DNA from 4 places in the Zooshikella sp. RANM57 genome. Region 3 is predicted to be linked to each of the others. Evidence: predicted binding sites of a transcription regulator. Region 3 holds the regulator's gene; each other region holds the start of a gene.

Region 1 (3,218 bases), on a different contig from region 3:
AAATTTTTCTTATTCAAAAAAGACTAAAATTTGTGTTATACCCTTCACGAATGATTTCTAGGTTTTGTTATCTTCACTCCTCACCCCAATCACCTATTAATATAGGATCATGGGGCTTCATCACTCGATGGCCGCACCTAAAAACCATTCGTATTGGGTATAAAAAACTAAAAATTAATTTGGTAAACAGAGGTAGTACCGCTTACTTCGTTACCAACGGAAAGAAAATGTTGCCCATTGCGCTGGAAGTATTCTATTGATTCTGGACCAAGATCTCCGGCTTTAGGGTTATAAATGCCGTTATCGCACTCACCATTATTAACTTTGGTGCATACACTCTCATTGTAGTTCCGATGGTTAACATAAGTAATGAACTTAACCATTGCAGGATCAGAAATATCGTAAACCATGATGCCCCCTTGGCGTTCTAAACCAATAAATGCGTAGTGGCGGCCATTAATATAAGCGACTTCAATAGCCTCTGGTTCGACACCTTTATCATCACTACGGTCATCACCGCTATCATTGTTGTCATTAGTGCTATTAAAGTGTTGTTTTTCGCTGGTTAGAACAATTTTTGCAAAGTCATCACCACTATCATAAACAAGCTGACCATGTTCATCCCAAATGGAAAAAGAACGAGCGCCAAATAATTTTACTGGTTTGTTTGCAGGTATTTTTTTATTAGGTTTAACCAGCTTGAGTCGGCCAAGTTTTTTCTTATCTTTAAGTGATTTTGCTAAAGGGTGGTCTTTCGCGATATTCAGTTCTTTGCCACGTATTTCATCTGAGTGAGCAATACAAAAACCTTGTTTAGTGGTGTAGTCATTTGTGCCTTTGAAATCGTCACTGTCCCAAAAGTAGCCTAATTGATCACATATATGTTGAGTGGTGGTAAAACCATACTCTCTTCCATCACCCTCGTTGGCCGTTACAATATACGTTTTTCCATTAACCGTATAACTGGCAATACTGTCAGGCATATATAGGCTTTCAAGCTGTGGGTAGTATTTAAGATGACCAGCGACGTTGTCTTTATTAGATGCATCTAACCCATAAGATGCCCATGATTTACCTCCAAGGCCAAAAATAGTATCAATTCGGGCAGATTTTACATCAATTTTAGCCAGTGCATTGTTTTCCTGTAATGAAGCAAAAAGCTTTCCGTTGGTAGTAAATGTTAAATACTCTGGTTCAAGGTCTTGAGCAACTGTAGCATTCGGGCCAGAAATACGAACAGTGTTTGGTAGCTCATGATGGCGAGAATTGCCTGCATTAAATGCTTTAAAGTTTATTTGCTTGACCTCAGCATTTAATGCTCCATGGCTTAAGTCAACAAGGGTAATACTACCCTCAGGGTCTACTTGATAGTTTGAACTTGGTTCCCCTTCATTTGCAGTAGCAATATAGCGACCGTCTTTTGAAAAGCTGACCATATCAGGTAGCGAACCAGCAGGAAACGTATTAATCAATGCTAGAGTATCTGAGCGATATAAACCTATAATGCCATGTGCTTGCTTATTTTCATTTTCGATAGCAACGGCAATAAGCCCTTGATGCGTTGCAACACTATTTGCCGCACCAATTTTAATGCCAGCATGCTTACCTGCTGATTGTAGATTAATCGCGCCTGTAGAATAAGGCTTGCCTTGATCATTTAAGCTTATGATATCTACTTGCTTGGCCTGGGCATTGACTACATAAAGTTTGTCTGTACAACTATCATAGCTGACAATTTCTGCTGCTGAGGTAGCAAAATCAGCATCCGCGATTGATGTTCCTATTAACGTTAAACCACTAACAGGTGCTGTACTTTGTGCTGAAGGTTGAGATGCATGACACTCAATTTCTGGTTTTTTGATCTGCTGTGAGTCATTTGAAACGCATGCACCAATGTATGTACTTGTTAGGCATATTGTTAGTATGGACTGTAGTTGTGTTTTCACAAAAGTTGGTTCCTTGTAACGAAGGTGATAAAAGAATAATACTATTATGTAATTAAATTGTTACATGCTGACTTATATTTACTGGTACTATTCGTTTTTTTATTTTTTAGGTTTGATTAAGTAATCGGTTGTAATAATTATTGTTACTTTGAATTATTTACAATAACCGTATAAATGATAAAAAGTAATGACTGCTATTTTGGCTTAATGAAACTGTAAATGTATTTGTGCTATTACAATAAAAATGATTGAGTAAGTGTGGCATAAATAAGTTATTAAAAGATATACATGTTGATACCCTTTATAACTTGTTTGTAAATATACCTATAATATAGTTTAGTCATTGAAACGATAACATAATTGTTATCAACAAACGTACCATTAATTTTATTTTTTTATAAGAATAATAACTACAGCCCTTTGAATTATAGCTCATCGTTTACAAAGGAACCTTTTAAATGAGGATTAAAGCTACATCATATATTTCTGTTGCAATGAGTGCGTTGTTAGTGACAATGACGCATGCGGATGACTTTAATAAGCTTGATCAAGCAGTCCCTGCTAATAATATTATAAACACTCAAGAGCCTGTTTTTGACTTTGATACCGATGGCTGTCTTCCTGCAGCAGGTATAAGTCGAGATGGACGAAAAAACCCAGGATTAAAAAATTCGGGTGGGCTTGCAGAAGGTTGTGATGATAATAATTTTCTAAATACTTCAAATACACTTCATCGATATGCTTGCACAACTTCAGGAAAGGATCAGTTTTGTGGTCATTTTTACGCATTATATTTTGAAAAAGATCAGGTGGCTGCGTGGATAGATGTTTTTGGTCATCGCCATGATTGGGAGCATGTCGCTATTTGGACGACCAACGGTAAAATCACCTATGCAAGTTACAGCGCACATGGAAAATTATATACAAAGCCAGCTTCAAACGTACCTTTTGAAGGGACTCATGTGAAGTTTGTTTATCATAAAGATGGTATTTCTACACATGCAATGCGTTTTGCAAAGTCGAATGAAATTGCTGAAAATCCCTATGGTCAATTTGTGACACCCACTATAGTGAGTTGGTACGAATTAATGGGGGATGGTATTGTTAATCGAGAAATGCGCAATAAATTAAATAGCTTTGATTATGGTAAAGCGACCATTCCTTTAAAAGATAGTAACTTCAGAACAAGGTTAAATGATAACCGACCTGATGGGTATCCACTTTTCTCAGAACAGGATATTGAAGCGTCGAATCCAAATCATAAGGGATAAT
Region 2 (3,218 bases), on a different contig from region 3:
ACAGGCTCTTTTTCACTGGCACTTAAGGCGCTCCGTGAACTCCATCAAATAGGGTTTCCAGTCTCAATTGCTCGCCAACAATTAAGGGAGGAAAATTCAGAATATGTGACAAATCAGTATCGGAAGCTACTGGATAACATCGGCCTGCCACAGTCAATTTCTATCATTCCCTTTCCTGACTTTGCGCCTCCATTTACTCACAGAAAAACGCCTCACATTACTGAACACTGCATGCGAACCTATCATTCCCCTACTAGCCGACAACACTTTATGTGTGCATTCAGCAAAATGGTGGTTAAGATACGAGGGAATCTACGGGTATATGCCTGCACCTTAGTTGATGATGATCCTGAGTATGACTTAGGGGCAAATTTGCATGAAAGCATGAGTCAGCAAATTCGTCTTGGGCATCATCGCTGCTACAGCTGCTTTGCTTTTGGCGCCTCCTGTAGTGAAGGCACATAAAGCTGGCTTTTACCTCTTAATTAATGAAGGAGGTTATAAGCCCCAAAATTATGTCAACCACACAAGTAAGTGCCCGTTCCAACAGCACAAAGCTCATGTTGATCGTTATAAAACTCTGAACGCGTTACAGCGACTTTATTACCTGAACGCAACAATGTAGCAACCACATAAAAGGCATTACCTCGACCTGGACGCAAGTAGTCTACACGTAAATCTATGGTGCTAATTTTTGATAGACGCTTAATACGCTCTTCTAAGCTCAAATGCTCTAATTTACGGAAAGCACCCACCAAAGCCATAGCGCCTCCAGTAACGTCCAGCATTGCCGAAATAACGCCACCATGCAATATCCCCATAAAGTAATTACCTATAAGCTCTTCTTTCATTGGTAAATGCATTTCAACACAATTAGCTTCAACACGAGTAATCTTCATCCCTAAAAATTTATTGAATGGAACCTTGTCAAAAAATGACATCACTGCAGCTTTTATTTCAGGTAAAAACTCTTCAACATCTTTTGTACTATGCTTCACTGCTTCCCACCCTTGAAAGCGTTAAAAGTAGTAGACCTGGATATCCGCTGAGATCAAGGGCATATCAGTATCTTGAAATACGACATACCCTAACTTATCCCCATATCCTTGGTTATAGGATAATACCCTCTAACATAACGCCAGAACAGCATGTACCAACTTTTCTATCCCTGCTGAGGCTTCATTTATTCGCTGCGCAAGCATATAAGCTGGTGTTGTGACTAGTTTATGTTGTTCATCAATGACAACATCGTCTACATTACAAGGCACATGCTGTGCGCCCATGGCATTGATCGCTTCGGCTGTTGCTGTATCGTGACCAATCGTACACTTTACTTTATCGCCATAAATTTTGGCTGCTAATACCGGGGCAATGCAGATCAAGCCAACAGGTTTTGTCGCTTTAGCAAACCGTTGACAGACTTCAAGTACTTCAGGCTGTACTTGCATAGCCTGTCCCTCAGTTGCAAATGAACATAAGTTCTTTGCAGCACCAAATCCGCCAGGAAAAATTAATGCATCAAAATCTCCTTCTCTAAGCGCAGACAAACTTTTTATATCCCCTCGAGCAATTCGGGCAGCTTCAACCAGCACCTGCCTTGTTTCGCCCTCAACCACTTCTCCAGATAAATGGTTAATCACATGTTGTTGAGGGATATCAGGCGCAAAACACTGGTAATGTACATTAGCTTTATCAAGGTGCAACAAAGTTAATACCGACTCATAAATTTCAGCTCCATCAAAAACACCACATCCAGACAAAATAACTGCAACACGTTTCATTTTCTCTCCTTGTTTTGCTGTTGGAAGTACTTTAAGTCGAAGTATCAGTTAAACAACAACCATACAACCGCTAGCTTTTAGTCAAGATAGCTTTTGCATTCATAAAATTAGAAAGTCCTAATAAAATACGTTTTACGAATTATGTTAACCAGATCAAATTTATCAGGGTACACTCACCTGAAATATACAATCATCCAAATCCAAAGCATGTAAATTTTTTTTTATTACAATATTATGCCTAGTTTACCTGTACAAGTACCTTACTCATTAGATGCTTCATGGACCTTAACGATATCTGCACCAAAGTGCTCAACCCATTGTGCTATGTAAGTTTACCAAAAAATATATAATTTCAATAAAAAAATAACGCAAAATTAATTAATATTACTTCCATAAAAAACACAACCATTCTCATTTAAATAAATCGATAACGTCGTATAAAAACTGCTTTTTCCGACTTTATTTAAAGTAAATTTCATCACTCACAGACTTTCCCGACATGAATTTTTGACTTCACGCAAATAAAATAAAATAAAATGAATTAGTTGTTTTATTGTCATCTTTTTTTCATGTTAGAATCTATCCCGCAGAAGAGAGGTTAACTACTTATTACTCATTACTTGTTTGGTTTTTACCAAACAACGTATTCCCTCAGTGAGAATATATAACCATAGTGAAGGGTAAAAATTCATCACAAAGGGTTTACGTAGTAAGACCCTATAACAGGTTTTAAAATGAACTCAATTAAAAAGGATAATGGTTGAGTACAAATAAAGCATGTTATAGGCAACGTGGAACGTTAGAAATAAGCAGTAAATGATACCCAAAGTAACGTAAACAAAGCAGTACCTCCTGTTACTTTGTCATTAACAATGGCAAAGTAACAGACTTTAAATGCTATTGATAAAAAAAATAGTTGCTCTGGGTTCAAGTATTAGGTGCAAACATTATAAAAAAACCTACATGTTAAGAAAGCATACATCCCCTGTGCGACAGTCAGCCAAGGGATAAGCCAATGGCATATGCGTTCTTGCAGTCACACATGCCAAGAGTAGTAGTTATGCAAAAAATTATACTTCCTACAACGTTAGTGATGGCTTCACTCATTACACTTTCTGCTCATGCAGAAATGACTTATAGCTTTGGCAATGTCAGTGTCAACTACCTTGAGTGGGATGCGGATACTGAAGTCAAAACAGGCAGAACAAAAGAAGACTTCTCCTACCTTGAAATAGAAGGCGGTGCCGGCTTCAACTGGGGTGAGGTTTATGGCTTTTATGACTTCGAGGAGTGGGATAAAGACTCAGATAAATACCGCTTCTTTGGTAAAGGCAATGTGCGTTACTTCCTCGGTGATCAGGGCTGGCATTTATTTGGTCAGGTTTCTGATTTCAGAACAAAAGGCTTCGATGAAACCAATACATTTTTAGGTATTGG
Region 3 (3,218 bases):
GAGCTTCAATCACTACTCCAACATGCAGTTTTTTAGTGAACGTTTATGGCACCCTACCCACGTATGGCATGCTCAAGATCTATTATGCCCTCGTCTTAAATACTGGCTGAATCATCCTGGTTCATTGACGGATCGATTGACTCGCCATTTTAACAGCAAGGCCACCGTTCACCTGCTTAACCAACAATGGTTATCCGCGTCTGAAGAAGAACAACAGTATCTGGGTATTAAAGCTGACACATTAACCAATATTCGGGAAATTACGCTTTTTGTCAGACAGCAGCCTTGTATATTGGCGCGTACTGTGATTCCTAAAGAAACACTGAGTGATAATTTCCAAGAATTACTTACCTTAAATGAGCAACCTCTGGGCCACTTTTTATTTAGTAAAACCAGTATTAAACGTTTACCACAATTTGAACTGACAAAGTTGAATACAACTGAGTTACCCATTCCCCACAACTTACAGTTACCCTCAGCACAAGTATGGGGTCGCCGATCCAAATTTTTACTCGATCAACAACCACTGATGATCACTGAGTATTTCTTACCCTTTTTACTTCACAACATCCAAAGCGAACAAATTGGCAACCCAGCTGCAAGTGATATACTAACTACCTCATCGCCTTCAAATGATCATTAAAAAAACGTCAATATGCGTGTAATCCAGCAACAATGGCCCCGCCTATGGGCTTATAGTCAACTTATGCGGCTAAACCGCCCTATTGGTACCTACCTCTTACTTTGGCCCACACTATGGAGTCTATGGATTGCAGCACAGGGATTGCCGAATATAGAGCTGGTCATTATTTTTTCATTGGGTGTTTTTTTAATGCGCAGTGCAGGCTGTGTCATCAATGACTTTGCTGATCGTCATTATGATGGCCATGTCAAACGAACTCAGCTACGCCCATTAATTACTGGAAAGGCCTCAGCAACAGAAGCAATTTGGCTATTTTTTGTTTTAGTACTACTTTCATTTCTACTGGTTCTGCAAACTAACACCTATACCGTACTGCTATCTTTTGGTGCACTTGCACTTGCAACCTGCTACCCATTTATGAAGCGATATACCCACTTCCCACAAGTTGTATTGGGGGCAGCGTTTTCTTGGAGCATTCCAATGGCATTTTCGGCACAAACAGGTGAATTATCAGTGACTACCTGGTTACTTTATGCCGCGAATTTGTCATGGACAGTAGCCTATGATACCCAGTACGCTATGGTTGATCGTGATGATGATTTGCAAATCGGTATAAAGTCCACTGCAATATTGTTTGGTCGTGCGGATAACCTGATTATTGCTATTTTACAGCTACTTGCATTACTGTTGATGGTTATTGTAGGCATTATCCAACAGCTTGACTGGCCATTCTATACTGGTCTTATTGCTGCTAGTTTGCTATTCATTTACCAGCATTACTTGACACATGGACGTAACAGAGAGCGTTGTTTTCTTGCGTTCTTGAATAATCATTGGGTCGGATTACTCATTTTCCTGGGCACTATGACTGCTTTTTGGTAACAGTTAGGACCATTTGGCATATCTGCTAAATGCCTAAAAGGTTTCAATCAACAGCCTTTTATTTGTCATTTAATTGTAACAAACAGTCTGTGTAATGAGTTGCTGACCCGTAGAGCGAAGAGAAGGCTTGAACATGGTTGGCAAAAAAATACTTATTGTTGATGATGAAGCCCCAATCAGGGAAATGATTGCAGTCGCCCTAGAAATGGCTGGCTATGAATGTCTGGAAGCAGACAATACACAGGATGCGCACGGTATTATCATTGACAAAAAGCCAGACCTAATTCTGCTGGACTGGATGTTACCTGGTACCAGTGGAATAGAATTGGCTCGGCGCTTACGAAGGGACGAAATGACGGCTGGCATTCCTATCATTATGCTGACCGCAAAAGGAGAAGAAGACAATAAAATACAAGGCTTAGAGGTTGGTGCAGATGACTATATCACCAAACCATTTTCACCACGCGAACTCGTTGCTCGCCTAAAAGCAGTCTTACGCCGCTCAGGTGCTCAAGAACCACAAGAACCCATTCGTGTTGAAGGACTTGAACTTGACCCTGTCAGCCACCGAGTAACAATCAATGGCAAACCTACCGATATGGGGCCTACTGAATATCGCCTGCTACAATTTTTTATGACTCATCAAGAACGTGCCTATACCCGAAGTCAACTACTTGATCAAGTATGGGGAGGCAATGTGTATGTTGAAGAGCGAACTGTTGATGTCCATATCCGCCGTCTGCGTAAAGCACTAGGTAATGGCCATGACCGCTTGATACAAACGGTGCGCGGTACAGGTTATCGTTTTTCCACCAAAGGTTAGTCAGTATAGATTGGTAAACCATGCCACAACGATTGTTTTTTGGGGCAGTCATTGTAGTCATCTTTGGGCTTGCCATTGATGAGCTTGCTTGGACCCTAGTTGTAACTTTGAGTAGTTATCTCTTCTGGACCTTAGTACAGGTTTATAAATTAAACCATTGGCTTCAGGAAAGTGAGCTCACCAATAATGAACCACCAGAAAGCCGAGGTATCTGGGGAGAAATCTTTGATGCTATCTACCGACTCCAACGCAGCCATCAAAAGTCCCGTGCTCGCTTACAAGCAGTTATTGATAGAGTACAAGACTCAACGGCTGCACTTTCTGATGCTGTAGTCATGATTGATAGCCATGGTAATTTGGAGTGGTGGAACCATGCCGCCGAAAAGCTATTAGGGTTTCGTTCGCCCGTAGATCGAGGTCAGCTCATCACCAACCTGATTCGTGATCCTGTATTTTGTAAGTACTTTGAAGAAAAGCGCTATGCAGATCCACTTGAGATACCCTCACCCATTACAGAACAGATCCATCTACTCTTTACGATCACGCTATTTGGTCGAAACGACCGGTTACTGTTAGCCCGGGATATCACCCGCTTACATAACCTTGAACAAATGCGCAAAGACTTTGTTGCCAATGTATCCCATGAACTACGTACACCACTGACCGTTATCCGAGGTTATTTAGAAACCTTTGCTGATAATGCGGATAACCTGCCTGAACGATGGCTTCGTGCAATTCACCAAATGCAACAGCAATCTGATCGGATGGAAAATCTGGTGAGTGATTTATTATTGTTATCTCGTTTAGAAACCAGTGATAAAATTAGTGACCCTAAAGAGGTCAATATAGAAAAACTACTCACTAATATTA
Region 4 (3,218 bases), on a different contig from region 3:
TAATTACAATAACCACAGCCTCGCAGCAACTTAAGACACTGCTAAAAAAACACCTCATCCGGAACTGCTAGCGCAATTAAAAGCCCCCTAATATTTCAGTATTTATTTATAACAAAGCCACATAAACTAAACCTGTAAGAACACATCTAACTGTTGTGTTCAAGCATATATACTCTTGAAAAACAATTAACAAACCACATATCAGACTAATAGATTATTGATGAGATAGGTAACCAAGCATGAAACGAATTATGCTTTTTCTTGCCACCAACTTAGCTGTACTGGTCGTTGCCAGTATCACGCTCAACATATTGGGTGTTGGTAGTTACTTAACGAGACAAGGGTTAGATTTTGGCAACCTGTTAATGTTTTGTGCTGTATTTGGTATGGCAGGTTCTTTTATTTCCCTGCTACTTTCAAAAGCAATAGCCAAATGGTCAACAGGTACACAGCTAATTGAGCAGCCCACCTCAAGCAATGAGCGCTGGCTGGTAGAAACAGTACAAGATCTTGCTAATAAAGCAGGCATTGGCATGCCAGAAATTGGTATCTTCCACTCACCACAAGCCAACGCATTTGCTACCGGCTGGAATAAAAATAATGCACTTGTAGCAGTAAGCACCGGCCTTTTAGAACGAATGAGTGCCGATGAGGTTCGTGCGGTTATAGGTCATGAAATTGGTCATGTTGCCAATGGCGATATGGTGACACTGTCGCTGATACAAGGTGTAGTGAATACATTTGTGATGTTCTTTGCCCGAGTCATTGGCTATGCCGTTGATAGTTTCCTTCGTCGTGATAATGATAGTGGCGGCGTAGGTTTTGGTTTTTACATCACCACATTTGTTATGGAAATTGTACTTGGTATTCTGGCTTCTACAATTGTCATGTGGTTCTCTCGTCAGCGCGAATACCGGGCCGATCAAGCAGGTGCTGAATTAACCAGTCGTGAAGCCATGATTGGTGCCTTACAACGCTTACAAGCCGATTATGCTGAGCAGAGTGCATTGCCCTCAACCATGACAGCGTTTGGCATTAGTGGCGAACAAAAATCCAGCTTACTTGCCAATTTATTTTTGAGCCACCCACCCTTAGAAGACCGCATTGCTGCTTTGCAAAACATGAAATAATCACTCATTAGTACCTAACGATTAAGGGTGGCAAGCAACCGCCCTTGATCAAATGTCCCCCTTCTTTTTTTACAAATGAACTGCATTTTCTGCATATCCGCGTCCAACATTATTGATCCCATGAATTAAAGTGTGTAACCGCTAACTACAGAGTATTAATAATAGCAAGGAACTTTTTTTTTAGTTCATTTAGGTATAAAAACCACTGCACATACGTGTTGCAGTTAGCATGGGATGTCGTTTAATCTCACATTTAGAAAACATAAAAAAAACTTTTGTGACTCGTTAAGCGCCTTGCCAAACATATTAAAAACTTATTACATAGTGCGGCGTCATACAGGTGCGTAACGAATTTTGTACTGATTAGGCTAAGAGGTAACGAACATGCACCTACAAACCGTCCCAAGCGGCAATAAAACCACTCTGCCCCATCGTCCTGATATTTTTAATGGTGGTGCCATCATTGATGAAAATGGCAAAGAAGTGCCTATCACGGAAGAAATGTTGCAAAAAGCATTTAAACGGCTAGAAAAAGCCTGGGTGCTTCCCAGAAAAAAATGAAAACTCTTACAAAAACCAGCACACTGACAGTAAACGTGACATTACAAAAAAGAGCTGATAATCATTCGCAACACTTGAAAATAACCTAATTGCACACAGTCTGTAGTCGTGTGCAGCATTAATCAGTAATAAACTGCTACTAAACCTGAAGGCTTAGTAACAGGCTAAAAAATTATAATAATATACGGCGTGAAAAGTGTAGCGTATTTGAAACCTACCACTTAACACTAATGAATGACTACTTTAAAACCTAATGCCTTAAATGCATTAACTACATCGCCAGGGCAGTTTTTCAACTTAATTTTTAGTGTCTTAAATTCACGTCGTTCACGATAATTCTTACGTAAACCATCAAAAATTTTTCCAACCTCTGCACCCGGCTTTAGCAATTCACGTCGTAACATGACATCATCACAACGTATATCGTATAAAGAACGTATTGCTGTAGAAACCGCTTGTTGGCGAGGGACATTGCCCGCAAAACTAATGCTTTTCATTACGGGTATTGGTGCAATACCTGGCAGCTTGATTCGGGTAGGCAATCCAAAAAAGCGACAAGCCGCTTTATAAATCATTTCTGTACCCTGCATTTTTCCATCCAAGCTATAACCAGCGATGTGCGGTGTAGCAAGTTCAACATAAGGTAATAAAGCGGTATTAATCTCCGGCTCGCCTTCCCAAACATCAAGCACAACAGTGGTATCAAAACCTTCACTTTTTAATTTAAGTAAAGCCTCATTATTAATGACAGCCCCACGCCCCGAATTGATTAAAATCGTACCTGGCTTCAGTTGTCGTAAAACCTGATCATTAAACAAATGATATGTTGGATAGGGACCTGAGTGAGTCAGTGGTGTGTGCAATGAAATAATGTCACTTTCAGCAATCAGCGTGGGAAGATCTACATAAGCGCCATGAGGCTCACTTTCTTCCAGAAAAGGGTCACAGACACATGTCGCTACACCCAAACGCTGTAGTACTTGGTGTAACGTACCACCCACATTACCTTTACCAACAATCCCCACCACTTTATCGCGAATATCAAAATCCTGCTGTTCCGCTAACACATTAAGCGCACTGAGGACATACTCAACAACAGCATTGGCATTACAACCAGGTGCACTAGCAAAACCAATACCTTTAGCTGACAAAAATGGTTCATCTATATGATCTGTACCTATCGTTGCTGTCCCAACAAAACGTATAGCACTGTCCTGTAACAGCTCTGCATTTACCTGAGTAATTGAGCGCACTAGGAGCATGTCAGCTTCACGCAAATGCTCAGCCGTAATAGCCCGTCCAGGCAGACGAATAATATCCCCAAAAGAAGCAAAAAAAGCATCTAACAACGGAATATTTTCATCAGCAACGATCTTCATGTCCAATACCTGTCACAAATAAACCTCATTAAGCCATGCTCATACATCAGGTGCAAGATACATATTCAACTATTAATATAATCTGTTATGTACTTGTTAACTGAAAGCTTACCCTCAGGTCAACCAATCCATTTTCTTGTTTACGTGA

The links. Region 3 encodes PhoB, which activates phosphate uptake and scavenging genes when phosphate is short. Its sites were predicted from a motif close to TGTCATANNNNTGTCANA; they were not measured.
Region 1: ACQ96U_RS17890 (choice-of-anchor I family protein) is a predicted target of PhoB. The motif match lies at 1,994-2,011, and genes of this name have one in related genera.
Region 2: elbB (isoprenoid biosynthesis glyoxalase ElbB) is a predicted target of PhoB. The motif match lies at 2,004-2,021, and genes of this name have one in related genera.
Region 4: ACQ96U_RS12735 (PA1571 family protein) is a predicted target of PhoB. The motif match lies at 1,435-1,452, and genes of this name have one in related genera.

The regions. Positions count from the first base shown of each region.
Region 1 is NZ_JBOIUB010000008.1:270,348-273,565, forward strand. Features, by position in the region: gene ACQ96U_RS17890 (choice-of-anchor I family protein) at 168-1,946, opposite strand; gene ACQ96U_RS17895 (NPP1 family protein) at 2,405-3,217, shown strand.
Region 2 is NZ_JBOIUB010000013.1:60,959-64,176, reverse strand. Features, by position in the region: gene ACQ96U_RS21915 (radical SAM protein) at 1-465, shown strand, start outside; gene ACQ96U_RS21910 (thioesterase family protein) at 519-998, opposite strand; gene elbB (isoprenoid biosynthesis glyoxalase ElbB) at 1,128-1,781, opposite strand; gene ACQ96U_RS21900 (outer membrane protein OmpK) at 2,842-3,218, shown strand, end outside.
Region 3 is NZ_JBOIUB010000011.1:183,199-186,416, forward strand. Features, by position in the region: gene ACQ96U_RS20800 (chorismate--pyruvate lyase family protein) at 1-643, shown strand, start outside; gene ubiA (4-hydroxybenzoate octaprenyltransferase) at 656-1,525, shown strand; gene phoB (phosphate regulon transcriptional regulator PhoB) at 1,659-2,348, shown strand; gene phoR (phosphate regulon sensor histidine kinase PhoR) at 2,369-3,218, shown strand, end outside.
Region 4 is NZ_JBOIUB010000005.1:226,374-229,591, forward strand. Features, by position in the region: gene htpX (protease HtpX) at 240-1,130, shown strand; gene ACQ96U_RS12735 (PA1571 family protein) at 1,515-1,691, shown strand; gene pdxB (4-phosphoerythronate dehydrogenase PdxB) at 1,919-3,070, opposite strand; gene gspM (type II secretion system protein GspM) at 3,156-3,218, opposite strand, start outside.